4 regions of the Mesorhizobium sp. B3-2-1 genome follow, and region 1 is predicted to be linked to each of the others. Evidence: riboswitches for the same ligand, from Rfam matches in the RefSeq annotation. Region 1 holds a riboswitch; each other region holds the start of a gene.

Region 1 (7,072 bases):
AAGGCCGGCACCGAGATGGCCCCCGGTGCGGGAAACGGCGTCGACCAGTTCGGCCCGAAGCTCGGATGCCAGCTGTGGCAATTCGCTCTCGGCCAGCGTGCGCAGGTCGGCCGGGACGCGAACCTTGTCGAGAAGCGGCGTATGCGGCGTTGCGTTCACGTTGGGCCCAGACTTTCTTTTCTTCGGCGGGATAGGCCGCCGGCCGGCGAAAGTAAATGCGTGTCGGTAACGCGGATAGTCAGTCCCTCACCGCTCAGCCTTCCGGCAGCGGAATGAATTCTTTCTCATCGCCGGGGACGATATCGAAGCGGCCGGTCTTCCATTCCTGCTTGGCCTGCTCGATGCGCTCCTTGGACGAGGAGACGAAATTCCACCAGATGTAGCGCTTCGAACCGAGCGAGGCACCGCCGAATAGCATGAAATGCGCACCCGTCGGCGACGATATGACGATCTCGTCGCCGGGACGGAACACCAGCAGCCGTTCCGCCGGAAAGACGTCGCCTGAAATCGAGACCTCGCCCTCCAGCGTGTAGATGGCGCGCTCTTCCGCATCGGCCGGGATCTTGACGCTGGCACCGGGCGCAAGCCGCAAATCAGCGTAGAGCGTTTCGGAATCCGCCCGCACCGGAGACCGCAATCCTTGGAAATCGCCGATGACGACACGGCCGCTAACACCCTCGGCATCGATCTCTGGAAGCCGCAGCGCAGCTGTGTTCTCGAATACCGGCGCAACCTCTTCCTTGCCGTCCGGCAGAGCCAACCAGGTCTGCAGGCCGGAGATCGACATCGGCGCGCCGCGCAATTCCTGCGGCGTGCGCTCGGAGTGGACGATGCCGCGGCCTGCGGTCATCAGGTTCACGTCGCCGGGCTCGATCACCATTTCGGTGCCGAGCGAATCGCGGTGCCTGATCTTGCCGTCGAACAGATAGGTCACGGTCGACAGGCCGATATGCGGGTGCGGACGGACATCGAGCGCCTGGCCGGCGCGCATGATGGCGGGACCCATTCGATCGAAGAAGATGAACGGCCCGACCAGGCGCCGCTTGGCGGTCGGCAAGGCGCGGCGCACCTCGAAGCCGCCAATATCCTTGGCGTTCGGGATGACCATCAGCTCGATCTGGTCGCTGGCGAAGGCATCGCCGGCCTCAGGGTCTTTCCCCGGGAAGAAGCTCATGAACTCTCCTGGTCAGCGGTCAGTGGGCGCTTTGGGCATATCAGGCGAACCGGATCGCCGCCTTTGCTCTTAGTTTAGCCGCCACCTCTTCGCGATTGCGCGGATGCTGGTGGGTTTCGAGCGAATCGAGAAGCTCGCGTGCCGATGCCGCGATGGCGTCGACCGCGTGATCAAATGCATGCTGGTTCTTGGCGGAAGGCCGCGTCGTACCGCTCAGCTTGCGGACAAACTGGAGTGCCGCGTCGCGGACTTCGTCATTGGTTGCCGGCGGATCAAAATTGAACAGGGTCTTGATGTTTCTGCACATCGCTTCCGTATCTCCTCTTGTCCGTTTCAATCGGGACGAACTGTATCCTCGATCATGATCGTGTCCAAAAATCGGTAAAGCTGCTCGGCTCCCTAGTCCGCGTCGAGCGGCTCGGTTCCAACCGGCTTGCCGTCGCGCGACAGCCTGATCTTCTCGACCTTGTCCTCAGCGGCCTTCAGCAACCGGTCGCAATGCATCTTCAGCGCCTCGCCGCGCTCGTAGATCCGGATCGACTGGTCGAGCGGCACGTCGCCACGCTCCAGATCATCGACGATCTTCTCCAGAGCGTCGAGTGCCTGTTCGAAGCTCATCGCCTTGACGTCTTCGTTGATCTCACCAGTCATCATTCATCCTTTCATCAGTCGCCCGACATGGGCGGCGACCGAAAATGCCAATCCCTGCAGATCGTAGCCGCCCTCGAGCAGGCTGACGAGCCGGTTGCCGCCATGGCGTGCGGCGCGCTGCATCAGCTGGCCGGTCGCCCAGTCGAAATCGTCCTCGGTCAGATTGATTTCCGCCAGCGGGTCGCGATGGTGCGCGTCGAAGCCAGCCGAAATGATGATCAGGTCGGGCGCGAAATTGTCGAGTGCCGGCAGCACGCGCGACAGGAAGGCATCGCGAAACACCTCGCTGCCGGTCTGCGGCGCCAGCGGCGCGTTGACGATGTTGCCGGCGCCGGTCTCGCTCTTCGCGCCGGTGCCGGGATAGAGCGGCATCTGGTGCGTCGAGCAATAGAGCACCGAGGGATCGTCCCAGAAAATATCCTGCGTGCCGTTGCCGTGATGCACGTCCCAGTCGACGACGGCGACACGCTCGGCGCCATGCTTCTTCTGTGCATAGCGGGCAGCGATTGCCGCCGTATTGAAGAAGCAGAAGCCCATGGCCGTGGTCTTTTCCGCATGGTGCCCAGGTGGCCGGGCGGCGACGAAAACATTGTCGGCGCGGCCCGCAAAGACGTCGTCGACGGCGGCGTTGGCGGCGCCGATCGCCGTGGTCGCGGCCTGCCAGCTCTTCGGGCTGGCGGTGGTGTCGGCATCGATGCGGGCAATGCCTTCGTCGGGGATGGCGGCGCGGACACGCGCGACGAAATCGGCGGGATGCGCGTAAAGGATGGTCGCCTCGTCGCCTTGCGGTGCCTCGACGCGGTCGAGCGCGGCGAAAGCTTCGTCGTCGAGCACACGTTCGATGGCGCGCAGGCGGTCGGGCCGCTCGGGGTGACCGGGCGGGGTGATGTGTTCGAGAAAGATCGGGTGCGTGTAGAGACGAGTGGCCATGTCCCTCTATCTAGTGCCCCGGCGCGGCGATGGCCATGCGTTGCGGCCTGATCGCTGGGGAAAATCGAACCTGCGTCCATTCATGTCGCTGCGGGCATTGGCGTCGCCGGCCATTCGGCGTAAGACTGCTGCTACTGCCTGGTGCCCGCGAAAGCGGGAGAATCGGGAACACGGTTTGATACCGTGGCGTGCCCAACGCTGTGAGGGGGACTGCGCCGGTAAGTGCCACTGTCGATGACGGGAAGGCACCGGACGTGGGTTGATTCCGAGCCAGAAGACCGGCCTGGCAGGCATCGTCATCCGCATGGTCAGGCGGATGATATCAGAGCGGCGTGCGCCTTCTTGGACGCACAAAGTACGCTCTGAGAATTTGAACTGCTGCAATCGCAAGGGGACAAGCGATGCCGGAAGACATGACCGCTGCAATGGGCGATGGATTTGACCAGATTGCGCGCGACGCGGTTTACCGCGCCATGTTCACGCGGCGCGACGTGCGTAGCCATTTTACATCGGAGACGATCGACGACGAGGTGCTCGCGCGGCTGCTGCTTGCCGCCCATCACGCGCCGTCGGTCGGCTTCATGCAGCCCTGGAATTTCATCGTCATTCGCGATGCCGCGCGACGGGGGGAGGTGCGCGACCTGTTCTTGGCCGCCCGCGAACAGGAACTGCCGGCAATCGAGGCAGACCGGCGGGCGCTCTACCGCAAGCTCAAGCTCGAAGGCATCTGCGAAAGCGCGCTGAACATCTGCATCACCTGCGACCGCGAGCGCTCGAAAGGCTCGCCGCTAGGGCGCTGGCACAATCCGGAAATGGATCTCTACAGCACGGTCTGCGCGGTGCAGAATTTCTGGCTGGCGGCACGCGCCGAGGGCGTTGGAGTCGGCTGGGTCAGCATCATCGAGACGCAAGCGCTGAAAAGCCTGCTATCCATCCCCGGCCACGTGACGCCGATCGCCTATCTCTGCGTTGGCCGTGTTTCCGAGTTCGCGCCCAAACCCGACCTCGAAACGCATGGCTGGGGCCGACGGCTGCCGCTGCCCGACCTGATCATGAGCGAGACGTTTTGCGGCCAGGGTGAGGCCTCGCTCAAATCCACGGTGGCCCGCCTCAACACCGTCGCCGCTGCGCCGGCAAACCCCGCCGATCAGCGCGTCGCGCCGGCCGTACCCCAGCGCGAACCGTCGAAGGTGGAGAGCGCCTTGTCCTTGAGTTCCCGGAACTTTGACGAGGCTTCGGCGAGCCGGGCGTCCCAGGCGGCATCGGGGACCTGGCCCTCGATGGTCTTGAAATAGACCTGCATCAGGCAGGCAATGGCGAACGGCTCGATGAAGGCCGCCTTGAAAGCCCAGGCAAAGACGATGGCCAGAACGAAGGCCCAACCGGCGAGCTGACCGGGCATGACGTAAAGAATAGCGGCTGCCGGCGCCAGCATCAGCAGGAAGATGACGAAGGAGACGCTCCACATGATCACCGCCAGCCAGATGGCGTTCTTGACCATGGTCTTGCCGTTCTGGGCGTAGAGCACGATGCCTTGCCGCGCGGTCTCGAAGGGCGAGGACGAATTGATGCGGATGTTGTAGCCGAGAATGATCTCATCGACATAGGTCAGCGACAGGCGGATCACCGTGTTGAGGAACGAGACCAGGCCGCTCAGGCCCGGAATGGGCAGGAAAGCCGCGATGCCGCCGAGCAGGCCGGTGATGGCGCGGATAGCGCCCTTGACTAGTTGGTCGACGACGAAAAGGATGTTCGCCTCGGCAAAACGCTCGGTCACAATCTCTCTTGCGTAGGCGATCTGGTTCTGGCCGTCGGGAACGTCATGGCCGTCGATCAGATGAACCATGACGGCGATGTGACCCGCCTTGACGACGTAAAGGATATATTCGCGGATCCAATAGACGGCGATCGAGACGAGGCCGAAACCGACCACGCCACCCCACATGGCGATGGACAACGGTCCATCAGGATCGGTGGAGATATGGCCGATGCCATAGCCGACGGAGGCGCCCGTGCCGGTGGCCATGATGTAGGCCAGCGTGATGCCGAAATAGACGATCATGCGAAAGACAATGAAGGGCCAGGTCCGCATCATGATGGACACCGACCTGCCGATATCGAAATCCCACATGCCCGAATCTCCCCTCAGAGATGGCTGTGGAGGATGCGCTCAAACCGGCTATTGTCAATTGCAGGCGGCGGCGGGAGGCGCCACGGTGGCTCAGTTTGGCCGCGCTTCCGGCTTCTCGAGCAGGCCTTCAAGCAATTGCTTGAAGGCTGCCACCACCTTCCTCGACGTCGCTTCGGGATCGTTCGAGTTGGCGATCCGCTGCGCGGCCTGGCTGCTCGCCCCATTGATCAGCCGCGCCGCGGTCTCGGGATCGAGGCCCGGCACGACCATCCCCTCCTCTTGCAGCACGGTCAGATGATCGGTCATTGAACCGACGCAGGCATTGGCATTCGACCACTGTGCCGGATCGCCCAGCACCGCCGGACCGTCCCGGAACATGATGCGCTGGATTTCCGGCTCGAGCGCCATCTCGATATAGGTGGTGCATTCGTCGACGAAATGCTGCCAGCGGGTCGGCGCCCTCGACGCGACCTCGTTCACCCGCGCCGCCATTTCAGCATCGATTTGCGCGACAACCGCCTCGAGCAGTCCCTTCTTGTCGCCGAAGTGATGATAGAGGGCGCCGCGCGTCAGTCCGGCCGACGCGGTGAAATCGTCCATCGACGCTTCGGCGTACCCGATGGTGCCAAAGGCTTGGCGTGCCGCGGCGATCAGCTTGGCGCGTGTCTCCGCGATCATCTCCTTGCGTGGTCGATGCATGTCCTGGCCTTATCTACATACGCCCCGTATGCCAATTGACATACGGGGCGTATGGTCTATTTAACACTCATACGTCTCGTATGTAATCGTCGAATCGCTCCTTGTCGAGGAACAGGATCATGCAAAACCCCTATTCGGAAATTTTTCGCACTCCCGGAGCCAAGGACTTTGCCGCCGCCGGCTTCATGGCGCGCCTGCCGATCGCCATGGCGCCGATCGGCATCGTGGCGATGTTGTCGCAGACGCGTGGCGAATACTGGCTGGCGGGTGCGGTTTCCGCGACATTCGCCTTGGCCAATGCTTTCCTGGCGCCGCAGATATCGAGGTTGGTCGACCGCCTCGGCCAGACGCGGGTTGTCGTACCCACCACCATCATCTCCGTGCTCGCATTCGCGGCCCTGATCGCATCGGCCAACCGGGACTGGCCGGTATGGACGCTGTTCGTGTCGGCACTGCTGGCGGCGGCAATGCCAAGCATGCCGGCCATGGTGCGGGCGCGCTGGACCGAGATTTTCCGGGGCCGGCCCGAGATGAATACCGCCTTCGCCTTCGAGTCGGCGGCGGATGAACTGGTCTATATCGCCGGCGCATCGCTGTCGGTGGGCCTCAGTGCCGCGCTGTTCCCGGAAGCGGGCGTGCTCGTCAGCACGCTGTTCCTCGCCCTTGGCTCGACAGCCTTCATCCTGCAGCGTTCGACCGAACCGCAAGTGCGACCGGTGGACCATGGCTCAACGGGCTCGGCAATCCGCCGGGGGCCGGTTCAAATCATCACCTTCGCCATGATCTTCATCGGCGCGACTTTCGCGACGACGGAGGTGAGCACGGTGGCGATCACCAAGGAATTCGGCCAGCCGGGCGCCGCAAGTCTCGTCATCGGCGTCTATGCGCTGGGGTCCTTCGTGCTCGGCATCATCATCGGCGCGCTCAACCTGAAAGCACCGCTGCAGCGCCAGCTCGCCATCGCGGTCGCTTTGGTCACGCTCGGCACGCTGCTGCCGCTTACCGCCGGCACCGTGCCTGCGCTCGCGCTGACTGTCTTCATCAGCGGCGTGGCGATCTCGCCGACCTTCATCACCGCCTTCGGCCTGATCGAACGGCATGTCCCTGAAACGATGCTGACCGAAGGCATCACCTGGGTGATGACCGGCATCGGCATCGGTATGGCGCTGGGCTCTTTCGCCGCCGGTGCGGTGGTAGACGCGTTCGGCGCCCAGAGCGGGTTCTGGGTTTCGGTGGCGTCAGGCGTTATCGCACTGATCACGGTGCTGCTCGGCCAGCGCAGCCTCGCCACCCACGGATGCGAGCTGGAAGGATGCGAGGCGGCAATCCCGGCCGAATGACAGCCAGGATTTGTCGAGCTCAGATAATCTCGGTCTTGGCGATGTGAATGCCAAACCCTTCGAGGCCGACATAATGGCGTTCGCGCGAGGCGATCAGATTGATCGAGGAAATGCCGAGATCCTTCAGGATCTGTGCACCAAGGCCGA
Region 2 (7,072 bases), on a different contig from region 1:
CATCGCCGCCGCGGCCCTGTCATCGGCCATGCTGCTCATTGTGACCGGGCTCTCGCTCGGGTTCGACGTCTGGCATCTGTTCTGGACCGAAACCCGCCCCCTGATGACGGCGATCCTGGAGGCACCCTATCCGCAACCCTACCAGGCCAATGCCGCAACCATGTTCTTCCTGGCGCGCGCATGCGGCGCCGGGCTGGCAGTGGCCTATGCGATGCAGGCTGTTGCAACCATTGCCGCGATCTGCGCCGCCATCTGGGTCTGGTTGCCCCAGCGGCAGGTCGAGCACGGCGAAAGAGTGGTCCTTACCGCCGTGCTGGCAACGGTCGCGACGCCCTATGGCTACAGCTACGACACGGTCGGTCTTGCCGTCGCAGTGGCCTACCTGTTTTCGACGCGCGCCAACATGCCCAGGATTTTCCTGGCGCTCATCTGGCTCTATCCTGCCATCGCCCATCTGGTGAACGGCATCGGGCTTGGCATCGGCGTGTTGGTGCCCTTGTCCCTGTCGGCATGGATGCTTGCCGACATAATAGCCCGCGAGCGCAGGCCCACGGTTGCCGGCACGTCAGGCATCGACATGCCGTCGTAGGACGCTGGCTGAACTGCCTATTGGCGAGCTTTGACGTCGGCGCGGATGAGCAGGGTCACCGACCCGTTCTGAAGCAGTGGGCGGTAATCCGCCAAGGTCTTGGCGATTGCGATGTTGTCCCTCAAAGGTATTGGCGGTATTGGCGCACGCGGCTCTGCCGTCCCGTCGTCGACTACGATGTCGGGCCGTTTCGCGGCAAGTTCGCCGGCTATCGCCGCGGTATATTGCCGGCGCAAAGTCTCCAGATCCAGCCGTTGGGCAGGGTCCTGCGCCAACCCGACGAGGATCCTGGCATCATTGACCATCCAGGCGGACGGGTTGCGTGCCACGACACGGGCGCCAGTCATTCGGGCGAGGGGATTGCCGGCCTGCAGCCGCGAGCCGATCGACATGAAAGTTGGATGGTCGATCGCGCGGCTGACGGCGACCGCCGCCGCGTCGAGATCGCCGCGTGGCTGAGTGAATGCCAAGCCTTGTTGCAACACGACCAATTCCAGGATCGAAAACAGCCCAAGCGCGGCCCCAAAGATGGATGGCGGAGGGAGACTTCGCAATGGTTTCAACCTGATAGACTGCAGCATCAATGCCAGGACCCCGACTGTCAGGAACGGCAGCGCCTGATATGTCCACCCCTTGCCCATGATGACGAAGGCCGGGACATAGGCCGCTCCCGCCAAAAGCAGTATTTGCGCATCGCGGTGAGGCCGACCGGGATAGGCCATCACCAGTGTGGCTCCTGCCATGGCCGCGAACATAGGGATAGGCCATAGCATCAACATGTCCATGACCGGCATCCGCATCGGCAGATAGACCTGACGCAACAAAGGCAGCACCTCGGCGAAGAAAGGCTGCATGAAAACAGCAAGTGCAATCAGATAGGCAACGGTCAGAATACCGCCGACGACACTCTCCGTTGTAAAAAGCGGACGCAATGAGCGTCGCTGTAGTGCAATCACAAGGGCCGGCAGCGCCAGGGCCAGCACGCTGTAGGGTGGTTTGATCATCACGAAGATACCGGCCCCGACACCGGCGACGATCCGTTCGGCGGTGCTGCCGGTACGAAAATCCACCGTTCGGTCACGTGCCGAAAGCAACGCCAGCCACGGCAGCAAGGCAATTACGGCAATCTGCTCGCGCTGGCCGAAATCCGGCGGAAACAGGAAAAGCACGACAAACACCGCCGCCGGAATGATCCAGACGCACCGCTTCAGAACCTCGTCGGTCCGCGCAAGAATACGAGCCGAAAAGCAGACTGAAGCAGCCGCGAGCGCCGCCACGCCCACACTCACCCAAAATTCCGCCGACAGGCCGGTCAGGCGTTCCATGGCGAGGAAAGGCAGATAGAGCCAGGTTGAAAAAGGTGGATTGCCCTCGGCGATATCGACGTAAAGACGTTCGCCGTCGAGGACACGGTCGCCAACCGTCAGCAGCCAGGACACGTCGACATTGCTCGGCACCACGAAGAGCGAGACGACGATCGCATAAATGGCGATCGACAGTGTTGCGACAACCGGCCCGACAAGTCGAAATACAACCTTGCTGGATTTCAAGCTTGCCAGCTTGCCCTGAGCAGCGAGCGGCGCATTCATGCAAACGGCTTTCATCACCAGAACGACCAGTATCGGTGAGTTCTAGCAGCGAGCAGTTAAGGGCGTTCTAACCTGGCGGTTGAACGACCGTTACAGATTGCACGGCACGTCGCTGTCGGCCTTGATGCTTGCCGGGATCAGGCTCGCGGACGCAAGAACCTTGTTTCGACGGCTGCAGGCGGGCCAGACATCATAGCCATGGCGAACAGATGTCGCTTTCGTCTCAGCCGATCGCCGAAAAGGTCGCCGAGACCAGCTGGAAAGGCAATGCGCCATAGGTGGCGACCGTCGCCTGATCGTCCCATCGGCGGAATTGCCGCGACGGCCGAAGAAGGATTCGAAAACGATATCCCGGCAAGGCAAGCTGTGCCGACCATTTCTGCGATCAGTTCGGCATCAAGCCTCGATTTCCAGCGCCGACAGTGGCTTGGAACAACAGGCCAGGATGAAGCCATCGTCGACCTCATGATCGAGGATGCCGCCATTGTGGCTCATCTCGACGCTGCCGGAGACTTTCTTCACCTTGCAGGTTCCGCACAGGCCGAATTCGCAGGCCGCCGGTATCCGCACGCCCGAGGCACGCGCCGTCTGCAGCACGGTCTGGCCGGCGACGCATTCGGCGTCGACATCCGAAAGCGCGAAGCGGATCGGCGTCGCGGCTTCGACGGGGACAGCCACACCGTCCTGCGCCGGCGCCGCGAACGGGGCCGGGATTTCCTCCACGGTCGGTGCGGCAAAGCTCTCCTGATGGTACTTTGTCATGTCGAAGCCGGCGGCTTCCAGCATGCCGCGCACGGCGCGCATGAAGGGATCTGGGCCGCAGCAGAAGATTTCGCGTTCGCGGAAATCGGGTGCCAGGAGCGGCAGCCGGATGGCGTCGATGCGGCCCATATGGCCGTACCAGCCCTCGCGGCTCGACCGCTCCTCGATCATGAAGCCGAGCGACAGGCCCGGCATATGGCCACCGAGCAGCTCGAGCTCCTTGCGAAAGATGATCTCTTCCGGGCGCCGCGCGCAGTTGACGAAGCCGACATCGGTCCATGGCGCGCAGTCGTTCAGCCAGCGCAGCATCGACATCATCGGCGTCACGCCGGAACCGGCCGAGACGAACAGATACTTCGCCGCCGGATGGCTGTGCAGTGAAAAGTCGCCGCCTGGTCCATAGGCCTTGACGTGCGAGCCCGGCGCCAGGTGATCGAACATCCAGCGTGTGCCGACGCTGCCCGCCTGCGCCTTCACCGTCACCGCGATCGAGAACGGCCGCGACGGCGAGGACGACAGCGTATAGGTACGCATCAGCGATCCGTCCGGCGTCGGCAGTTCCAGCGTCACGAACTGGCCTGGCTTATAGCGGAACCAGGTCTGGTTGTCGGACCGGAAGGTGAAGGTCTTCACGTCCGGCGCCTCGTCGCTGACGCCGGTCACTTCCAGCACCTGCAGCCTGTCGTTCCAGGGCGCCATCTGGTCGAGATGACGATAAAGGCCAAGGTCGGTCATCGCATTCATCCCTCAGCCTCTCATGCGACGCTGCGCAGCGCGGGCCGGCCACCTTCGGCAAGGCGCGGTCCGATGAAGCGGGCATACCAGTCGACGAACTGGATCACACCGCCCTCATGCAGCTCGGAATAGGGGCCGGGCTCGTAAGCGGGCGATAGGATACCGAAGGCGTTCTCTTCGACGATGCGGCGATCCTGGTCGTTGGTTTCGGTCCAGACATGGGTGAGTTCGGCGAGATCGTAGTCGACGCCCTCGACCGCATCCTTGTGTACCAGCCATTTGGTCGTCACCGCCGTCTCCGTGGCGCTGACCGGCAGCACGCGGAAGGTGACGGCATGGTCGATGAGGATATGATTCCAGGTTGTCGGGTAGTGATAGTGCATCAGCGTGCCGATCCGGTCGCCCGAGACGCTGTCGGACAGGTTCTTCTTCACCGCCCGCCTGCCGGTCATCGTGTAGCTCTGGGCATCGCGCAGCAGCGGCGCGCGGGTGGCGCGGTATTGCCCGGCCGGGTCGATGCGGAATTTGCTGGGTAGGCCAGCAGCCTCGCATTTCGCCCAGTGCGCCAGCATCTCCGGATCGCTGTCGGCCCCTTGCACGCCGGTCACGGTCGGTGCTTCCGGGAAGGTCTTGCACAGCTCCGGATGATTGCCCGCGCAATGATAGCATTCGCGGTTGTTTTCCCAGACCAGCTTCCAGTTGCCCTTCTCGATGATCGTGCTCTCGAAGGCGATCTTGGCCTCGCTGAGCCGGTGCGGCTTCAGATAGGGCTCGATCATCGCCCGCATCGGCGCGAAGTCGGCGGGCTCCTTGGCCAGGCAGATGAAGACATAGCCGGCGACGCTTTCGCAGGCGACCGGCTTCAGCCCGAACTGGCTCTTGTCGAACCCATCGGCCATCTGGCGGGCGAACAGCAGCCGGCCGTCGAGCTCGTAGGTCCACTGGTGATAGGGACAGACCAGTTTGGCGGCCATGCCCTTGTCGGTGTTGCAGACGCGGCTGCCGCGATGGCGGCAGGAATTATGGAAGGCGTTGATCTTGCCCTGCTGATCGCGCACCAGCACGACTGGATAATCGCCGATCTGCACGGTGATGAAGCTGCCCGGCTTGGGCAATTCGCAATCATGGCCGATGAACAACCAGTCGCGATACCAGATCAGCTCCATGTCCAGCTTGAAGTAGTCCGGGTCGGTGTAAAAGGGCTGTTCCAGCGAAAAGCCTTGTTTGCGGCTGTTCAAGAGCCTCAGCATGTCGTTGCGCGCGTCCATGTCCTGTCCTCAGTTTCAAGGACTGAACTGGTGGTGATTGAGGAAGGACTGGACGCAGATCGGCGAAAAGCCGGACAAACACCATCCGCCTCTTGACCGCCCACCGCGATCAGTCGAGTTCTAGCCATCTCGGGCTGGTTTCCGGGCTCTGGAGTTGTCCTTGCGGACCATCGCGACACCTTCCCAAGCCTTCGCCCAGTGGTCTCCCGTTGCGACTTGAACTCCACCACCGTTGCGGGGGCAGCGCCGGAATCTGACCGGCTTCCCAATTCTCCGCTCCATCGTCACGCAGCGGCACCTGAGATGCCTGATCTAATCACGACAGGCTTTGCGACATCGGCACGAAAGCGACATCGCATCCATGCGGCGCGACACGCACGCTGGATCGTCGTGACAGGGTCGTAGCCGTTGGAATCGAACTCCGTCGCCAGACGCGCCGGCACCGTTTTCGACCCCTTTGCCGCGGGCGAGAAGGTTAACGGTTTCAAAAAGTGACTATTAGCAGAGTCTAAAATCGAACCGAACGGTTCGTTTCTGTTGACGGTGCGTGCAAGACCGTGTGAACGCCGAGCCTCCGACACAGTTGATGATCGAGGCGTTGGCTTTAGATAACCAATTGATATCACGAAGAAAAAGAGCGGATTTGGAAAGCCCTGGTACAATTTCAAGTGGTGGGGTCATGGTCCACGCTGAACAACTTCGTGATTGGAAACGGCCGGGGGGCTCTCCCACATCGGGGCTGTCCGAACGACGCGATTTTAATCCCAAGACACGCCGCTAGACGGACGGAAAAATACTGGAGTACCCAAAATGAAAAAGATTGTTCTCACTGCCGCCGCCGTTCTGGCGATTTCCGGCAGCGCCTTCGCTGGTAGCGACAATTACGGTTCGAACGGCGCCAATCAGCCCGCAGCAGCCGTGGACAGCTCGTACACCGCTTCGACCTCCACCAAGACGTCGGAGCCGGTTGCTCAGGCGCCTGCTCAGGGCAGCGATCGCAACCTCTTCGGCCGCTAACGGCCTATCCGCACGGATGGCGGGCTTGCCCGCCGGTCCGGTGGAATTCAAGAAATTCAGGAGTGTCTAAAATGAACAAGATCCTTATTGCCGCCGCCGCCGTTCTGGCTATTTCCGGCAGCGCTTTTGCCAGCGACAACTATGGCTCCAACGGTGCCAACCAGCCTGCTGCCGCGGTGGACAACTCGTACACCGCTTCGGTCGACAAGTCGGCTCCTGCCAACCAGGAGCCCGTCCAGCACGGCGCCGATCGCAACCTGTTCGGCAACAACTAACATCTCGTCAAGCAGGGACGGCGCGCTCAGCCCGTCCCTTGAATTCGAAAATATCGGAGTAAAAAAATGAAAAAGATTGTTCTTACCGCCGCCGCTCTTCTGATTGCCGCTGGCGGCGCCTATGCCGGCAACGACAACGTTGGCGGCACCGACATCAACAAGCAGGCGACCGTCAACGTCGATACGTCGCATACGGGTTCGATCCGCAACAGCGACTCGCCCGTCTACAAGCTGCTCAATTCGTCCGGCGACGTGCAGAAGCCGGCGCATCAGGGTGCTGATCGCAATCTCTTCGGCAACAACTAACCAGCCGTGGTGATATACAAAAGAGAGCGGCGGGCTTGCCCGCCGCTCTCTTTTTGCGTCGTCGAGACAGGTTGTGGTCTCAGGCGGCTTTTGCTTCCGCTTCGTGCAGCGCGAACGACCGTCCATCCGCATCGAAGATATGAAGGTCTCCGGCATTGGCGGTCAGCCGCAGCGTCGAGCCGCGCTTGACCTCGACATTGCCCGGCAACTTGGTCACCAGCGGCAGGTCGGCACGGCCGATGTCGATATAGACCAGTTGGACCTCGCCGAGCTGCTCGAGATAATCGACCGTCCCCTCGAACAGATAGTCGCTACCACTGGCGATCGCGAGATCTTCCGGCCGCACGCCGAAGCTGACCGCCGCTCCCTTTGCCGAAGCAGGCGTCGCGATCGGTACCGTCGCCTTGCGTCCGCCGACATGGCTGATGATGGTTGGGTCGCCCGTCCTGTCGACCGTCGCCGGCAGGATGTTCATGGCCGGTGAGCCGATGAACTGGGCGACGAAGAGGTTGCCGGGGTTCTTGTAGAGCT
Region 3 (7,072 bases), on a different contig from region 1:
CTCATAGGGCTGCGACTTGCGCAGGTCCCACGGCGAGCCCGAGCCGCGCACCATGACGCCCGAGAAGCCCCAGGCCCAGGCGTCGGCCAGCGAAACGATGCCGATATCGACATTGCGCTGCTTGAAGATACGGTTGCCGGTGAGCAGCTTGTCGAGATCGTCGAGCGATTTCAGGAACGGGTCGATCCACTTGCCGATGTCCTCGACCAGCTGCCGCGGCAGGTCCTGGTGGACGCCGCCGGGCCGGAAATAGGCGGCATGCATGCGCGAGCCGGAGGCGCGCTCATAGAACACCATCAGCTTTTCGCGCTCGACGAAGCCCCACAGCGGCGGCGTCAGCGCGCCGACGTCCATCGCCTGCGTCGTCACATTGAGGATGTGCGACATGATGCGGCCGATTTCGCAATAGAGCACGCGGATCAGTTGGCCGCGCCTCGGCACCTCGATGCCGAGCAGGCGCTCGGCGGCGAGCGCGAAGGCGTGCTCCTGGTTCATCGGCGCGCAATAGTCGAGCCGATCGAGATAAGGCACCGCCTGCAGATAGGTTTTTGCCTCGATCAGCTTTTCCGTACCGCGATGCAGCAGGCCGATATGCGGATCGACGCGGTCGACGACTTCGCCGTCGAGTTCCAGCACGAGGCGCAAAACACCATGCGCCGCAGGGTGCTGCGGGCCAAAATTAATGTTGAAATTGCGAACGGAGGTTTCAGCCATTTACTGCTTTGCCTTCTCGTCCCCGGGCAGCACGTAATCCGTGCCTTCCCAAGGGGAAAGAAAATCGAAATTGCGGAATTCCTGCTTGAGCTCGACCGGCTCGTAGATGACGCGCTTGGCTTCGTCGTCGTAGCGCACTTCGACGAAACCGGTCAGCGGGAAATCCTTGCGCAGCGGATGGCCTTCGAAACCGTAGTCGGTCAGCAGGCGGCGCAGGTCCGGATGGCCCGAGAACAGCACGCCATAGAGATCGTAGGTCTCGCGCTCGAACCAGTCGGCGCCGGGATAGATGCCGGTGATCGACGGCACCATCGTCTCCTCGTCGGCCTGCACCTTGACGCGGATGCGCACATTCTGTTTCGGCGACAACAGGTGATAGACGACGTCGAAGCGCTTGGCCCGCGACGGATAGTCGGCACCGCAGACATCGATGATCGAGATGAATTGGCAGCGCGCATCGTCGCGCAGGAAAGTCATCACTTCGACCAGATCGCCCGGCTCGACCTGGACGGTGAGCTCACCATAGGCGAGCACCGCATCGCCGAAGCGGCCAGGCAGCTTCTCGCCGAGATAGGTCGACAGTTCGCTAAGGGAGGCGGCCATGGATTTACCGTTCGATCGTGCCGGTGCGGCGGATTTTCTTCTGCAGGAGAAGAATGCCGTAGAGCAGGGCTTCGGCGCTCGGCGGGCAGCCGGGCACATAGATGTCGACGGGCACGACGCGGTCGCAGCCGCGCACCACCGAATAGGAATAATGATAATAGCCGCCGCCATTGGCGCAGGAGCCCATCGAGATGACGTAGCGCGGCTCCGGCATCTGGTCATAGACCTTGCGCAGCGCCGGCGCCATCTTGTTGGTCAGCGTGCCGGCCACGATCATGATGTCGGACTGGCGCGGAGACGCGCGCGGCGCGACGCCGAACCGCTCCGAATCGTAGCGCGGCATCGAGGTGTGGATCATCTCGACCGCGCAGCACGCCAGGCCGAAGGTCATGAACATCAGCGAGCCGCTGCGCGCCCAGGTGATCAGCGCCTCGGTCGAGGTGACCAGAAAACCCTTGTCGGCAAGCTCGTTGTTGATTTCGAGGAAGAAGGGATCGTCCTGCCCCACCGGCTTGCCGGTGTTGGGGTCGATGATACCCTTGGGCTTTGGCGCGACGAGGGTGCCTGAACTGTCGTTCAATCCCATTCCAGCGCTCCTTTTTTCCATTCATAGGCAAAGCCGATTGTCAGCACTGCCAAAAACACCATCATCGACCAGAAACCGAGCATGCCGATCTTCGAGAAGGACACCGCCCAGGGAAACAGGAAGGCTACTTCGAGATCGAAGATGATGAACAGGATCGACACCAGGTAGAAACGGATGTCGAACTTCATGCGGGCGTCGTCGAACGAGTTGAATCCGCATTCATAGGCGGACAGCTTCTCGGGATCCGGGTTTCGGTAGGCTACCAGGAACGGCGCCGCGAGCAGCGCCAGGCCGACCACCAGCGCCACGCCGATAAACAGGACGATGGGCAGGTACGAACTGAGGAGTGCGTTCATGCAGCGGCTTTCCGTTGGCGCCAATCCACGTTGATTACAGCACCGGACCTTAATGCGGAAGCGTGACAGATTAACCGCTGAACCGTTTTAAGGAGCCTATGCTGCAACGCGGCGAGGGTTAGCGCAGCACTTCCAGCGAAGCAAGTCAAACCTTGTTCAAAACACCGAGCTGGACGGCAATCCGGGAGAAACTGGTCCCATATGCTCCTGTTTGATTTCCTTCGTCTTTTACTCCACTTTTCTCTCCTGACAAGGTTGCCGCCAAAACCCTGCTAGCATGGACAGGAATCACCCCCCGCAACGCCAGACAGGTCCACCAGAGACGCATCCGCATGAAGGAAAAGATCTCGCTTGCCGCCGCCCGGCGCATCGCGCTCGCCGCTCAGGGATTTCTCGATCCCCGCCCCGCCGGCACGCCCGACCGCCGCCACTTCGCCCGCGTTCTGTCTCGCACCGGCCTGCTGCAGATCGATTCCGTCAGTGCGGTGGTTCGCGCCCATTACATGCCCCTCTATTCGCGTCTTGGCCCCTATCCCCTCGCTTTGCTCGACAATGCCGCCGTGACGCGAAAGCGCACTGTGTTCGAATACTGGGCGCACGAGGCCTCGTTCCTGCCCGTCGAGACCTACCCGCTGATGCGCTGGCGCATGCGGCGCGCCGAGCAAGGCGATGAAATGTATCTGGGGCTGGCCAAATGGGGCCGCGAGCACGCCCCCTATATAGAAGAGATCTACCGCGAGGTCGTGGCACGCGGCCCGATCGCCGCTTCCGCGCTGGAAGGCCAGAAAGGCTCCGGCGGCTGGTGGGGCTGGAGCCACGCCAAGCACGCCTTCGAATGGCTGTTCTGGGCCGGGCGCATCACCACCGCGCACCGGCGCGGCTTCGAGCGCTTCTACGACCTGCCGGAGCGCGTGCTGCCGCAGGCGATCCTCGACCTGCCGGTACCGACCGCCGAGGATGCACATCGCGAATTGCTGCGCATCTCCGCCCGCGCCCATGGCGTGGCGACATCGGGCGACCTGCGCGATTATTTTCGACTCTCCCCCGCCGACATGAAAGGCCGCCTGGAGGAACTGGTCGAGACCGGCGAGTTGCTGCCGGTCCGTGTCGAGGGCTGGGACAAGCCGGCTTACCTCCATAGGGGCGCGCGCTTGCCACGCAAGATCGAGGCCCGCGCCCTGCTGGCGCCGTTCGATCCGGTCGTCTTCGAGCGCTCGCGCAGCGAGCGGCTGTTCGATTTCCACTACCGTATCGAGATCTACACCCCGGCCGACAAGCGCCAATATGGCTACTATGTCCTGCCCTTCCTGCTCGGCGACAGGATCGTGGCGCGCGTCGACCTCAAGGCCGACCGGCCGGCAAGTGTCCTGCGTGTCCATGCCGCCTACGCCGAGCCCGGCGCACCGCCCGAAACCGCCGCTCAGCTCTCCGAGGAATTGAAGCAGATGCAGGGCTGGCTTGGCCTCGAACGCATCGAAGTGACGCCCGCCGGCGACCTGGGCCCGGCGCTGTCCGACATCGCGGTGTCGTAAGCTCGCGTTGACACCGCTGCCCGCAAGAGCCTAAATCCAATCCAGACGGTCTCCTCTCGGCAAAGGGAGGAGCCAAGAGGGAATGCGGTGCGGGATTGAAAATCCCAAATCCGCGGCTGTCCCCGCAACTGTGAGCGAAGAGCCAAGGCCGAAAGCCACTGGGATTGTCCCGGGAAGGCGGCTACCCAAGGCGATGACCCGCGAGCCAGGAGACCTGCCGTCTGGAATGCAAGTATCCGATCGTCCGGCGGGTTTTCCGGGCAAGGAGCCTGATTTGGATCGCGACGGCAGTTTTTCGGCTGAAACAACGGACATTTCGTCCGGCGGGGATGATTCCCTGGCCGGCATCACTGTCATCGTCTGCGCCTCCTGTCGCGACGAGACCGGCTCCGATGCTCATCCCCGGGCCGGCGAACTTTTGGCTGAAGATACGCGCCAAGCCGCCTCGGGCGACAACATCCGCATCCGCACCGTCGAATGCCTCGGCAATTGCAAGCGCCGGCTGAGCGCCGCGATCCTGCGCGACGGATGCTGGAGCTATGTGTTTGGCGATCTGACCCCGACCAGCGGTGCCGATCTCGTCACCGGCGCGAAACTCTTCGCCACCTCCAGCGACGGCCTCATTCCCTGGCGGGGCAGGCCCGATAGCCTCAAACGCGGCCTCGTTGCCCGCATCCCTCCCCTCGACATGCTGAAAGACTGATATGACCGCATCCGTTTCCCGCGTTCCCTGCACCGTCGTCACCGGCTTCCTCGGCGCCGGCAAGACGACCCTTGTCCGCCATCTTCTGGAAAACGCCGGCGGCAAACGGATTGCCATCATCGTCAACGAGTTCGGCGACATCGGCATCGACGGCGAAATCCTCAAGGGCTGCGGCATCGACACCTGCCCCGAGGAAAACATCGTCGAACTGGCCAATGGCTGCATCTGCTGCACCGTCGCCGACGATTTCGTGCCGGCGCTCGACCAGATCCTGTGCCTGACGCCGAAGGTCGACCATATCCTGATCGAAACCTCGGGCCTCGCTCTGCCCAAGCCGCTGGTCCAGGCTTTCCAGTGGCCGTCGGTGAAGAGCCGCGTGACCGTCGATGGCGTCATCGCCGTGGTCGACGGTCCCGCACTTGCCGAAGGCCGGGTTGCCAACGACATGGAAGCCCTGCAGGCGCAGCGCGCCGGGGATGAAAGCCTCGACCATGATGATCCGGTCGAGGAAGTGTTCGAGGACCAGATCGCCTGCGCCGATCTGATCATCCTGTCGAAGAGCGACCTGATGGACGCCGACGGCTCGGCCCGCGCTAACAGCATCATCGGCGAACACGCCGCCCGCGCCGTGAAGATCGTGCCGACGTCTCATGGCAAGGTCGATCCCTCGGTGCTGCTCGGCCTCGGGCTCGCCGTCGAGGACGATATCGAGAACCGCAAATCCCATCACGACGGCGCATTCGACCACGAGCATGACGACTTCGACACGTTCATCGTCGACATTCCCTCGATCGCCAATCCCGACGAGCTGGCAAAGCGCGTCGCCGCGGCCGCCGAACAGGAGAACGTGTTGCGGGTGAAAGGCTTCGTCGAGGTCGGCGGCAAGCCGATGCGGCTCCTGCTGCAGGCCGTCGGCCCGCGCGTCAATCACTACTATGACCGCGCCTGGACCGCCGGGGACGACCGTCGTTCGCGCCTGGTCGTCATCGGCCTCAAGGGGCTGAACCGGCCGGCGATCGAACGCATACTCGCCGGCTGATTTTCGGGCACGGGCGCGATGCACATCCTCACCACGACCTCCGCCTCGCTCGACGACCTCGCCGAGCCTGTCGATCTCAGGCAGACGCCGGCGGATATCGTGGCTCTATCCTTCACCGACAGCGACCTCGCCGGGCTGGCGGCGGCATGGAAGGCCGACGCCGATCGCCTGCCCTCGATGCGGCTGGCGGCACTGCGCGACCTGCGCCATCCCATGTCGGTCGACCTCTGGGTCGACAGCGTCGCCCGCCACGCCAAGGTCGTCCTGGTGCGTATCCTCGGCGGTTACGACTGGTGGCGCTATGGCTGCGACCAACTGGCGGCAATTGCCCGCGAACGCGGCATAAGACTGGCGCTGCTTCCCGGTGAAAGCCATGACGAGGATCTCAGGCTGATCGAAGCCTCGACGCTGCCCCGCGCCGAACTCGACGGCCTGCTCGGCTATTTCCGCGAGGGCGGCCCGGCCAATATGAACGCGCTGGTGCACAGGCTGGCGGGCTTGGCCGGACAGGATACATCAGTCGCCAGTCCGGTCAGCGTGCCGAAGGCCGGTTACTATCAGTCTGGAATGGGGGTCGCAGAGAAGCCGGACCTTTCAAATGTCAGCGCCCCCATCATCCCGATTCTCTTCTACCGATCGATGCTGCTCGCGGCCGATGTCGCCCCGATCGATGCGCTGGCCGACGCTTTGCGCTCCCAGGGACTGGCACCGGTCCCGATCTTTGTTTCCAGTCTCAAGGATCCGCTGTCCCTGGCATTCGCCGAAAATGCCGTCGCATCGCTGAAACCGGCCGCCATCATCGCCGCGACCGCTTTCGCGTCCGGCGCCGAGGCCGGCGTGGAAACCCTGTTCGACCGCGCCGGCGTGCCTGTCTTCCAGGTCATCGTCGCCACCACACGCCGCGACGTCTGGGAAAACAACCAGCGCGGGCTGGCACCCGCCGACCTTGCCATGCATGTCGTGCTGCCCGAACTCGATGGCCGCATCCTTGCCGGCGCCATTTCCTTCAAGGGCGAGAGTGATGTCGACCCGGCGCTGGGCCACCGTGCGTTGGCCAACCAGCCGCAAGCGGATCGTGTGGAGCAAGTGGCTAAGCGCGTAGCGGCCTTCATCCGTTTGCAAGAGACCCCGCGCGCCGAACGCAAGCTCGCGATCCTCATTCCCGATTATCCCAGCGCCCCTGGCCGCACCGGCTATGCGGTCGGGCTGGATGTGCCGTCCAGCGTGATCGCCATGCTGCACGACTTGAGCGAACAGGGCTATGCCGTTGAAGGGATTCCACAAACGCCGCGTGAATTGCTGGATTTGCTGGAGCGCGGCGATCATGGGCTGGGGCTGGAAGACTACGACTCCTTTTCGACGGAGTTACCGATATCGGCAATTGCCGCGGTAGAGGCTGCTTGGGGCAGAGCGGAAAGCGTGACAGGTCTTCGCGAGGCGCCCCCCTCTGTCCTGCCGGACATCTCCCCCTCAAGGGGGGAGATTGGCAGCTCCAGCGCCCCGTCCATCCCTGCAATGTTGGCATTTGGCGAAAGCCGT
Region 4 (7,072 bases), on a different contig from region 1:
AGGATTGCCGTCGAGAAAGCCGCCACGAGAAATGTCGTCCTGCGCATGCGGGCCACCGGCACGCCGAGACTTTCGGCGGCGCTTTCGCCGGCCAGGAAAGCGTCCAGCTTGCGGTGGTTCCACAGTCCGTAGGCCGCGATCGTGCCAGCGCCGACCGCGCCCAGCCACACATTGTCCCAGCGCGCCAGCCCGAGCCCGCCCATGGTCCAGAACAGCACCGAATGGGCCGCGCGCTGGTCGCCGGCAAAAACCAGATAATTGGTCAAGGCCGTGAACATGAAGGAGACGGCAAGGCCGGCGAGGATCAGCCGTTCGGGACCTTGCCCCCTCACCCGCGCCACCAGCAAAAGCACGATGGAGGCGGCGAGGATGCCGCCGGTGAACGCAGCCACAGGCAAGGTCCAGATGCCGAAGCTGTCGCCGAAGACGGTAATGACGGAAACCGCGCCGGCAGCGGCCCCCGACGACAGGCCGAACAGGAAAGGGTCGGCAAGGTCGTTGCGGGTCACGGTCTGCAAAAGCGCGCCGACGATACCCAGCCCGCCGCCGACATAGATCGCCAGGATCGTGCGTGGCAGCCGCAAGTCGACGACGATCTTGCCGACCGGGCCCGATATCCCGGGCTCATCCAGCCCGATGGCACGGCCAAGGGCGGCGGCGACATCGGTTAGAGGTATCAGCGTCGAGCCGTAAGCGATCGACAGCAGCGCGAGAGCGACGAGCGCCACCGCGCCCGCCGTCATGGCCAGCGTGAAGGCTTTGTGCCCTGAAAGCGAGCCGGATTTGTGCTCTCGGGCAAGATCCATCAGAACGCTTCCGGATGCATCGCCCTGGCGATCTTGCCGATGGCTTCGATGTTCGCCGGTCCTGGCGTCAGTTCGGCATAACGAAGCGCCACGAAGCGCTCGTTCCTGACCGCGTCCGTCTCCTTCATCGCCGGGTGCGCCTTCAGGAAATCGAGCAGCTTCCTGTAACCGCCGCCGTCCTGATAATCGAGCAGGATGAGGAATTGCGGATTGCGCGCCGCCACCGTCTCCCAGTCCGTGTTGCCCCAGCTCGTTTCCATGTCGGCCATGATGTTGTCGCCGCCGGCCGCCGATATCATGGCGCTGGGGATGGCGAACTTTCCCGCGGTAAAGGGCTTGTCCTCGCCGGAATCGTACAGGAACACGCGTGTTCCCTTGGCGCTGCCGACCTTGGCGGTGATATCGGCGAGTTGCGCCTTCCAGCCGGCGACAAGCTTCTCCGCTTCTGCCTCCTTGCCGAAGACCTTGCCCAGCTTTTCGATATCGCCATAGAGCAGGTCCATGGAGGCGGCCGGGCGGCTCTTGTCGAGATGGACGCAGCTTTCGGTCAGCACCAGCGTCTTGATGCCGTGCGGAGCGAGCGTGTCGGGGGTCACGTCGCCGCCGGGCTTCATGCCGTAGTACCAGCCGGCGAAGAAGAAATCGGGCTCGGCGGCGACGAGATTCTCCAGCGTCGGATATTTCGGCGCCAGTTCGGGAATGGAACCCTGCTCTGCCTTGAATTCGGGGCCGACCTTGTACCATCCGGTGATACCGGTCAGGCCGACGATCGACGGCTGCAGCTTCAGCGCGAAGGCCATCTCGGCCATGTTGAGATCATGGATGACGGCGCGCTTCGGCGGCGCGTCGAAGGTCAGCTGCTTGCCGCAGCTGTCGACGGTGACGGGGAAGGCAAAGGCTGTCGAGGCCAGCAGCGAGACGACGAGGGACAAGGCGAGGCGTTTCACGGACTTTGCTCCTTGGTTGAACGTGTCGGATAAGGATGGATTTGATCAGGACGGCGGTGCGGCGCGGTTCGGAAGGTCGAACACCGTCAGTTCGCGGTCCTCGGTGGGATGGCGCAGGCGAAACACGTCGACGCCGAAAATCTCGCGGATCAACTGCTGCGTCAGCGCCTCGTGCGGCGGCGCCAGCGCCTGCAGCCGGGCCTCGTTCATCACCGCGACCCTGGTGGCGAAGGGCGCCACCAGGGTCAGATCGTGCAGCACCGCGATCACCGTCATGCCGAAGCCGGCCACCAGTTCGAGCAGTTGCGCGCGGGCGCGCGGGTCGAGGTGGTTGGTCGGCTCGTCGAGGAACAGGATCTTGGGCTCCTGCGCGATGGCACGCGCAAGCTGGGCGCGCTGGCGTTCGCCACCAGACAGCGAGCCGATGGTCCGGCCGAGCAGCGGCAACAGGCCGGTCCGGCGCAGCGCGTCCACGACAATGTCGCGTTCCTCGCCGCGGCGCCTCAGGCCGGCATGCGGGACGCGGCCAAGCTCGACATAGTCGATCACCGCCAGCCGTGGGTCCGGCTGGTCGGTCTGGCCCACGACGGCGATATGCAGAGCCCGTTCGGCGGGCGAAATCCCATCCAGGCGCCGCCCGCCGAGCTTCACCTCTCCGAAGCTCGGCCTGAGCATGCCGGACAACATGCGCAGCAGCGTGGTCTTGCCGGCGCCGTTGGGACCAATGATGGCGAGGCGGTCGCCGGATGTCACCGACAGGCTGACGGCATGGACCAGATGCCGGCCATTCGCCGTCGCGCCCAGGTCGCGCGCATCGAGAAGCGGCGTTGTCATCGATTGCCATCCGCCAGCTTGCCGGCTCCCGGGATGCGGGCCAGCGTCTTGCCGGCCAGGCCCGGCGGACGTTGTCCGGAATTGCACCAGCCGTCCGGAAGCGAAGCGTAAAGCCTGGCAAACCGCACGAGATCGGCAGCGTCGGCCTGCGCGTCGATCGACCCGAAGAGATAGGCTGCCTTGCCTGGCGCCTGGAAAGCCACTGTCAGGGGACGCGCGCAACCCGCCATGCAAGCCACGCCCTCGACCGTGAAACCATGCGCCACGTCAGGCTGGGCCGAGAGGCGGGAGCGCAACTCGGCGCACAAACCTTCGCCCGACCTGACGCCGGTCGGCACGTCGCGGCAAAGGGTGCACACGATGATCTGGTGCATGGAGCCGGGTTGAATACGATCGATTGCGCCGTCCAACTTCCCGTCACTTTCAAAACTGGCGACGGAAGGATGTTGGTCGACCGGCCGACAAGACCGATGTCCACGTTTCCTCCCGGCACACCCCGTCCGGTCAACTCAGTGATGGCAGGTCTCCTGGCTCACGGGTCTCTGCGCAATCCTGCCTTCCCAGCCTTGCCGGCCAGTGGCGTTCCGGATCTTGCTCACCGCTTACAGTTGCGGGGGCAGCCGCGGCCTCGACCCCATGGGGTCTCACCGCGTTCCCTTTTCACCCCTCGCCTTTCGGCTCGGGGACCATCACGAGTCGCAGCCTAGGCCGCGCGCGACAGCGAGGCAAGGCGATTGCTTCGTTTTGTTATAACAGAACAGACCTGAGAGCAAGCCTGTCGTCGACTTTGCGTCCGGCCGCCTGACAGCCGTTGCCGTTTTTTCATCGGCGCACGATCGACACGATCTGGAACGGCTGGCTTCCCGCCTCCGGCCATGAAATCGCCTACGCGTCGGAATTCGAGCGCTATGGGCCCGAATTCGATGGCCGCACCGGTAATGGCGGGCTGGAGATCTGGGTGCGGGTCAAGGCATGACGCGCCGCTACAGGTCCAGATCCCAGTTCTGTCCGACCAGATCCTTGCCGAAGGAATGGTGGGGCTCTTCCTCGATCAGCTTGAAACCGGCCGCCTGGTAGATGTGCCGGGCGGCGGTCAGAATGTCGTTGGTCCATAAGGTCAGCGTCTTGTATCCCCTGGCGCGGGCGAAGCCGATGCATTCCTCGACCAGGCGCTTGCCGATGCCGAGGCGGCGCGCCGAAGGTTCGACATAGAGCAGCCGCAGCTTGGCCACCTGATCCGACTTGCGCACGACGAAGACCGAGCCGACGACCTCACCTTCCCGCTCGGCGATCCAGCCGCGCTCCCATTTCGGATCGAAATTCTTGACGAACTCGCCGAGGATCTCAGCCACCAGTGCCTCGTAGGTTTCGTCCCAACCATAGTCCTGGGCGTAGAGCATGCCCTGGCGGCGCGTGACCCAGCCGATGTCGCCAACCTGCAGCGGCCGCAGGATGTAAGGCACCTTGGGTTCGGGTCTGTCGCCGAGCAGGTCCTGGACGATGCGCATGGCCTTGACCAGCCGATCCTGATCGACGGGCGCCAGGCGACCGAGTAGCGCGCGCACCTGGTCGTGCGAATCCTGGTTGAGCGGCGCGAAGGCTTCCCTACCCGCTGGCGTCAGCGCGATCGAGGCGCGGCGCGCGTCCGCCTCGGTGGCTTCGCGCTCGACCAGACCGCGCTCCTCGAATTTTTTGAGCAAACGGCTGACATAGCCGGGGTCAAGGCCGAGATCGCGCACCAGGTCGCTGGCGACGAGCCCGTCGCGATGGGCAAGCTCATAGAGCACCCGCGCCTCGGTAAGCGAAAAGGTGCTTTTCAGCCAGCCTTCGTCGAGCACACCGATCTGGCGGGTGTAGAAGCGGTTGAACGCGCGCACCGCGTCGATGCGTTCCTTGCCGGGGTGGTCGTGGATCGTCATGGGGGTTCCTCCTGTCCTGGACAGGATCAGTCATTTAGTTGACTGAGTCAATAAAATCGTTGCAACGAGGCGCCTCACAACTTCGTCATTCTTGTGCGGAGCAGGGAGCGCAGCGACGCGCGCAGACCCTGGAATGACGACATTGCAGATGCAGGCGCCAATGGCGACGCCGAGACGACAGCCATCACCCCATCGGCAGCACCGGCCAGCGGTCGACGATCCTGCCACCGGAAAGCACCGCGATCGGCCCGAGCTGCTGCAGCACGGCTTCGCTCTGCGTCGGCCGCAGGAATGCGTAGTCGCCCGGCCTGACGACGGCCTCGGCGGGCAGGGACATGAATTGCTGGTTGGAGGACAGGCCAAGCAGACCGTTCGTCTCCATGCCTTCGGGAAACACCGGTTCGGCCATCCATTTGCCGCTATAGAGATAGCAGCCCTTGCGCGGAAACCGGCCGAGCGCCTGGAGCAGACGCGAGACCGCCGGCGGGCCGGGCAGCATCGGCTCGACCACCTTCAGAATGGGCGTTGCGATGAAGGCCGCCGGCTGAAAGCCGCCGAGACCTGGCGTGTCGAAATCGCCGGGCAGCACGAAGGCCGAGCCCATCGACACTTCGTTGGCGGTGCCGCCATGATGAAGCAGCGCGGTCTTGCTGCCGCCAATGTTCAAGATATGGCGCTGGTTCATGCCGAGGCGCGCGACGAAAGCGGCGGCCCGTTTCGAGGCTTGCGCCAACGCCTTGGCCGGTCCGCCGAACAGGGCGGGTATGTGCGGCGCATGCGCCTCATAGGCCATGACGCCCTCACAGCGCAGCCCTTTATGGGCCGGCAGCGCCGTCAGAGCCTGCGACAGGGCATCCGGATCGGCGAAGCCGCCACGATGCAGTCCGACATCGATTTCGAAAGCGATGCGCAGCTCGACGCCGAGTTCGTCGGCGAGCGCGCCATAGTCAGCCAGCCTCTCCTGCGTATCGATCAGCCAGCATACCCGCGACCAGGCCACCTCGCCTCTGGAAAGCACCGCCCTTGCCGCGCCGACCGGCATCGGTTTGCCGTACAGGAGATCCGCATCCGGAAACGCGCTCAGCACCGCCTCGCTGATCGGCGGATGGAAGGTCATGAAGCGGTGGGTTCCAAGCGCCTTGCCAATATGGGCAAGCAGCGGCAGGCAAGCGAGCGACTTGTCGACCAGCCGTACGGCAAGGCTGGCATCAAGCCTCTCTTTCACCAGGGCGATGTTGCCATCCAGCCGATCGCGGTCGAGCAGCAGGCTGGGTTGGAAGATGCCCGCCTGCTTCAGCGCATCCGAAAGCGTGGCGAAATAGGCTCTCATTGTTCGATGCCGAAGAGATCGGCGATATAGGGCGAGACGAAACGGTTTTGCGGATCGATGTCGCGGCGCACCGCCATCGCATCGTCCCAGCGCGGATAGAGCTTTTTCAGATCGGCCGCTTTCAGGCTGTGCATCTTGCCCCAGTGCGGCCTGCCGGCATATCTGCGGAAGATCGGCTCGGCCGCGCGCACGAACGGCAACGGATCGTTCGCCGCATCGTGGTGGATGGCGATCGAACAGGTAAGCCTTTTGTGAAAGGGCGAGAGCCAGAATTCGTCCGATGCCACCGACCGCACTTCCATCGGGAAATAGACCTCCGGAAAATGCTTCTCGGTCAGTTCGATGATTTCGGTCAGCGCCTTCGGCCCCTCCTCGAAGGGAAGGTGATATTCCATTTCGTTGAACCTGGTCTGCCGGTCGCTGGCGTAGACGTTGAGCCAGTCCTGCACATAATCCTCGGCCGGCACCTTGGCGACGGCGCCACGGATCAACCTGCGGCGCAGCGACGGCAGCCAGGCAAGCCCGGTGCGCAAGCGGCGCAACGTGCGCAAGGAGCCCTCGTCGTCGTCGGTCGGGCGCATCGTCGTGGCTTCGGTGCTGAAGTCGCTGGCGATGAACTGCGCGTAGCCGGAGAAGGGAATGTAATAGAATTCGGCCGACCGGTGCGCGGCCATCATCGTTTCGAAATCGCGCAGCATGTCGCCTATCGGCAGCACCCATTTGCGGCGCCGCAGCCGGTAGGTCGCGATGTTGTTCAGCGTCACTTCGCTGAGCACACCGAAGGCACCGAGGGCGACGCCGATGGCATGGATCGTCTCCCGATCCCCTTCCCGCTTGAATTCGCGGACCTTGCCGAGCCCGTCGACGATCTGCACCGTTTCCAACTGCGTGTGATAGGCGCCGAGCGTCGACCCCGAGCCATGGGTAGCGGTGCCCAGCGCGCCGCCTATCGCCTGGCGGTCGATGTCGCCCATGTTGGGCAGGCCCTGGCCGATGCCTTGCAGGATGTGCATGAGCGAACCAAGCCGCGTCCCTGCCCGCACGCGCGCCTGATTTCTTTTCGCGTCATGCGAGACCAGCCCTTCCAGCTTCTCCAGCGACAGGATGGTGCCTTGCGACTTCACCAATGGCGTGAAGGAGTGACCGGCGCCGACGACGCGGACCGGGCCGGGTGCGGTGCGAATGAGATCGCCGAGTTCGCCGGCATCGGCGGGGCTGGCAAGCAACCGCGGCTCG

What was found. A riboswitch is a leader RNA that binds a small molecule or an ion and turns the genes downstream of it on or off. The one in region 1 is predicted to bind cobalamin.
Region 2: it holds a riboswitch for cobalamin, as region 1 does, so the genes downstream of both, FJW08_RS13600 (aromatic ring-hydroxylating dioxygenase subunit alpha) here and bluB (5,6-dimethylbenzimidazole synthase) in region 1, are expected to answer to the same signal.
Region 3: it holds a riboswitch for cobalamin, as region 1 does, so the genes downstream of both, FJW08_RS24960 (DUF1636 family protein) here and bluB (5,6-dimethylbenzimidazole synthase) in region 1, are expected to answer to the same signal.
Region 4: it holds a riboswitch for cobalamin, as region 1 does, so the genes downstream of both, FJW08_RS03855 (DUF1636 family protein) here and bluB (5,6-dimethylbenzimidazole synthase) in region 1, are expected to answer to the same signal.

What each region holds. Positions count from the first base shown of each region.
Region 1 is NZ_VFTI01000016.1:47,013-54,084, forward strand. It holds gene dxs (1-deoxy-D-xylulose-5-phosphate synthase) at 1-159, opposite strand, end outside; gene FJW08_RS17705 (pirin family protein) at 254-1,174, opposite strand; gene FJW08_RS17710 (DUF2277 domain-containing protein) at 1,215-1,481, opposite strand; gene FJW08_RS17715 (exodeoxyribonuclease VII small subunit) at 1,574-1,825, opposite strand; gene FJW08_RS17720 (histone deacetylase family protein) at 1,829-2,755, opposite strand; cobalamin riboswitch at 2,878-3,057, shown strand; partial or broken gene bluB (5,6-dimethylbenzimidazole synthase) at 3,229-3,735, shown strand; gene FJW08_RS17730 (hypothetical protein) at 3,903-4,886, opposite strand; gene FJW08_RS17735 (TetR/AcrR family transcriptional regulator) at 4,977-5,585, opposite strand; gene FJW08_RS17740 (MFS transporter) at 5,705-6,925, shown strand; gene ribB (3,4-dihydroxy-2-butanone-4-phosphate synthase) at 6,945-7,072, opposite strand, start outside.
Region 2 is NZ_VFTI01000011.1:52,996-60,067, reverse strand. It holds gene FJW08_RS13615 (glycosyltransferase family 87 protein) at 1-589, shown strand, start outside; gene FJW08_RS13610 (hypothetical protein) at 607-2,178, opposite strand; gene FJW08_RS13605 (hybrid-cluster NAD(P)-dependent oxidoreductase) at 2,575-3,675, opposite strand; gene FJW08_RS13600 (aromatic ring-hydroxylating dioxygenase subunit alpha) at 3,696-4,943, opposite strand; cobalamin riboswitch at 5,058-5,260, opposite strand; gene FJW08_RS13595 (DUF680 domain-containing protein) at 5,754-5,960, shown strand; gene FJW08_RS13590 (DUF680 domain-containing protein) at 6,032-6,235, shown strand; gene FJW08_RS13585 (DUF680 domain-containing protein) at 6,302-6,541, shown strand; gene ugpC (sn-glycerol-3-phosphate ABC transporter ATP-binding protein UgpC) at 6,621-7,072, opposite strand, start outside.
Region 3 is NZ_VFTI01000028.1:55,065-62,136, reverse strand. It holds gene FJW08_RS24985 (NADH-quinone oxidoreductase subunit D) at 1-714, opposite strand, end outside; gene FJW08_RS24980 (NADH-quinone oxidoreductase subunit C) at 715-1,317, opposite strand; gene FJW08_RS24975 (NADH-quinone oxidoreductase subunit B) at 1,322-1,903, opposite strand; gene FJW08_RS24970 (NADH-quinone oxidoreductase subunit A) at 1,894-2,259, opposite strand; gene FJW08_RS24965 (winged helix-turn-helix domain-containing protein) at 2,592-3,791, shown strand; cobalamin riboswitch at 3,821-4,028, shown strand; gene FJW08_RS24960 (DUF1636 family protein) at 4,066-4,494, shown strand; gene cobW (cobalamin biosynthesis protein CobW) at 4,496-5,533, shown strand; gene FJW08_RS24950 (cobaltochelatase subunit CobN) at 5,552-7,072, shown strand, end outside.
Region 4 is NZ_VFTI01000003.1:37,671-44,742, reverse strand. It holds gene FJW08_RS03870 (iron ABC transporter permease) at 1-806, opposite strand, end outside; gene FJW08_RS03865 (ABC transporter substrate-binding protein) at 806-1,753, opposite strand; gene FJW08_RS03860 (ABC transporter ATP-binding protein) at 1,799-2,587, opposite strand; gene FJW08_RS03855 (DUF1636 family protein) at 2,584-2,961, opposite strand; cobalamin riboswitch at 3,087-3,293, opposite strand; partial or broken gene FJW08_RS03850 (AraC family transcriptional regulator) at 3,414-3,563, shown strand; gene FJW08_RS03845 (helix-turn-helix domain-containing GNAT family N-acetyltransferase) at 3,571-4,506, opposite strand; gene FJW08_RS03840 (DSD1 family PLP-dependent enzyme) at 4,691-5,836, opposite strand; gene FJW08_RS03835 (D-arabinono-1,4-lactone oxidase) at 5,833-7,072, opposite strand, start outside.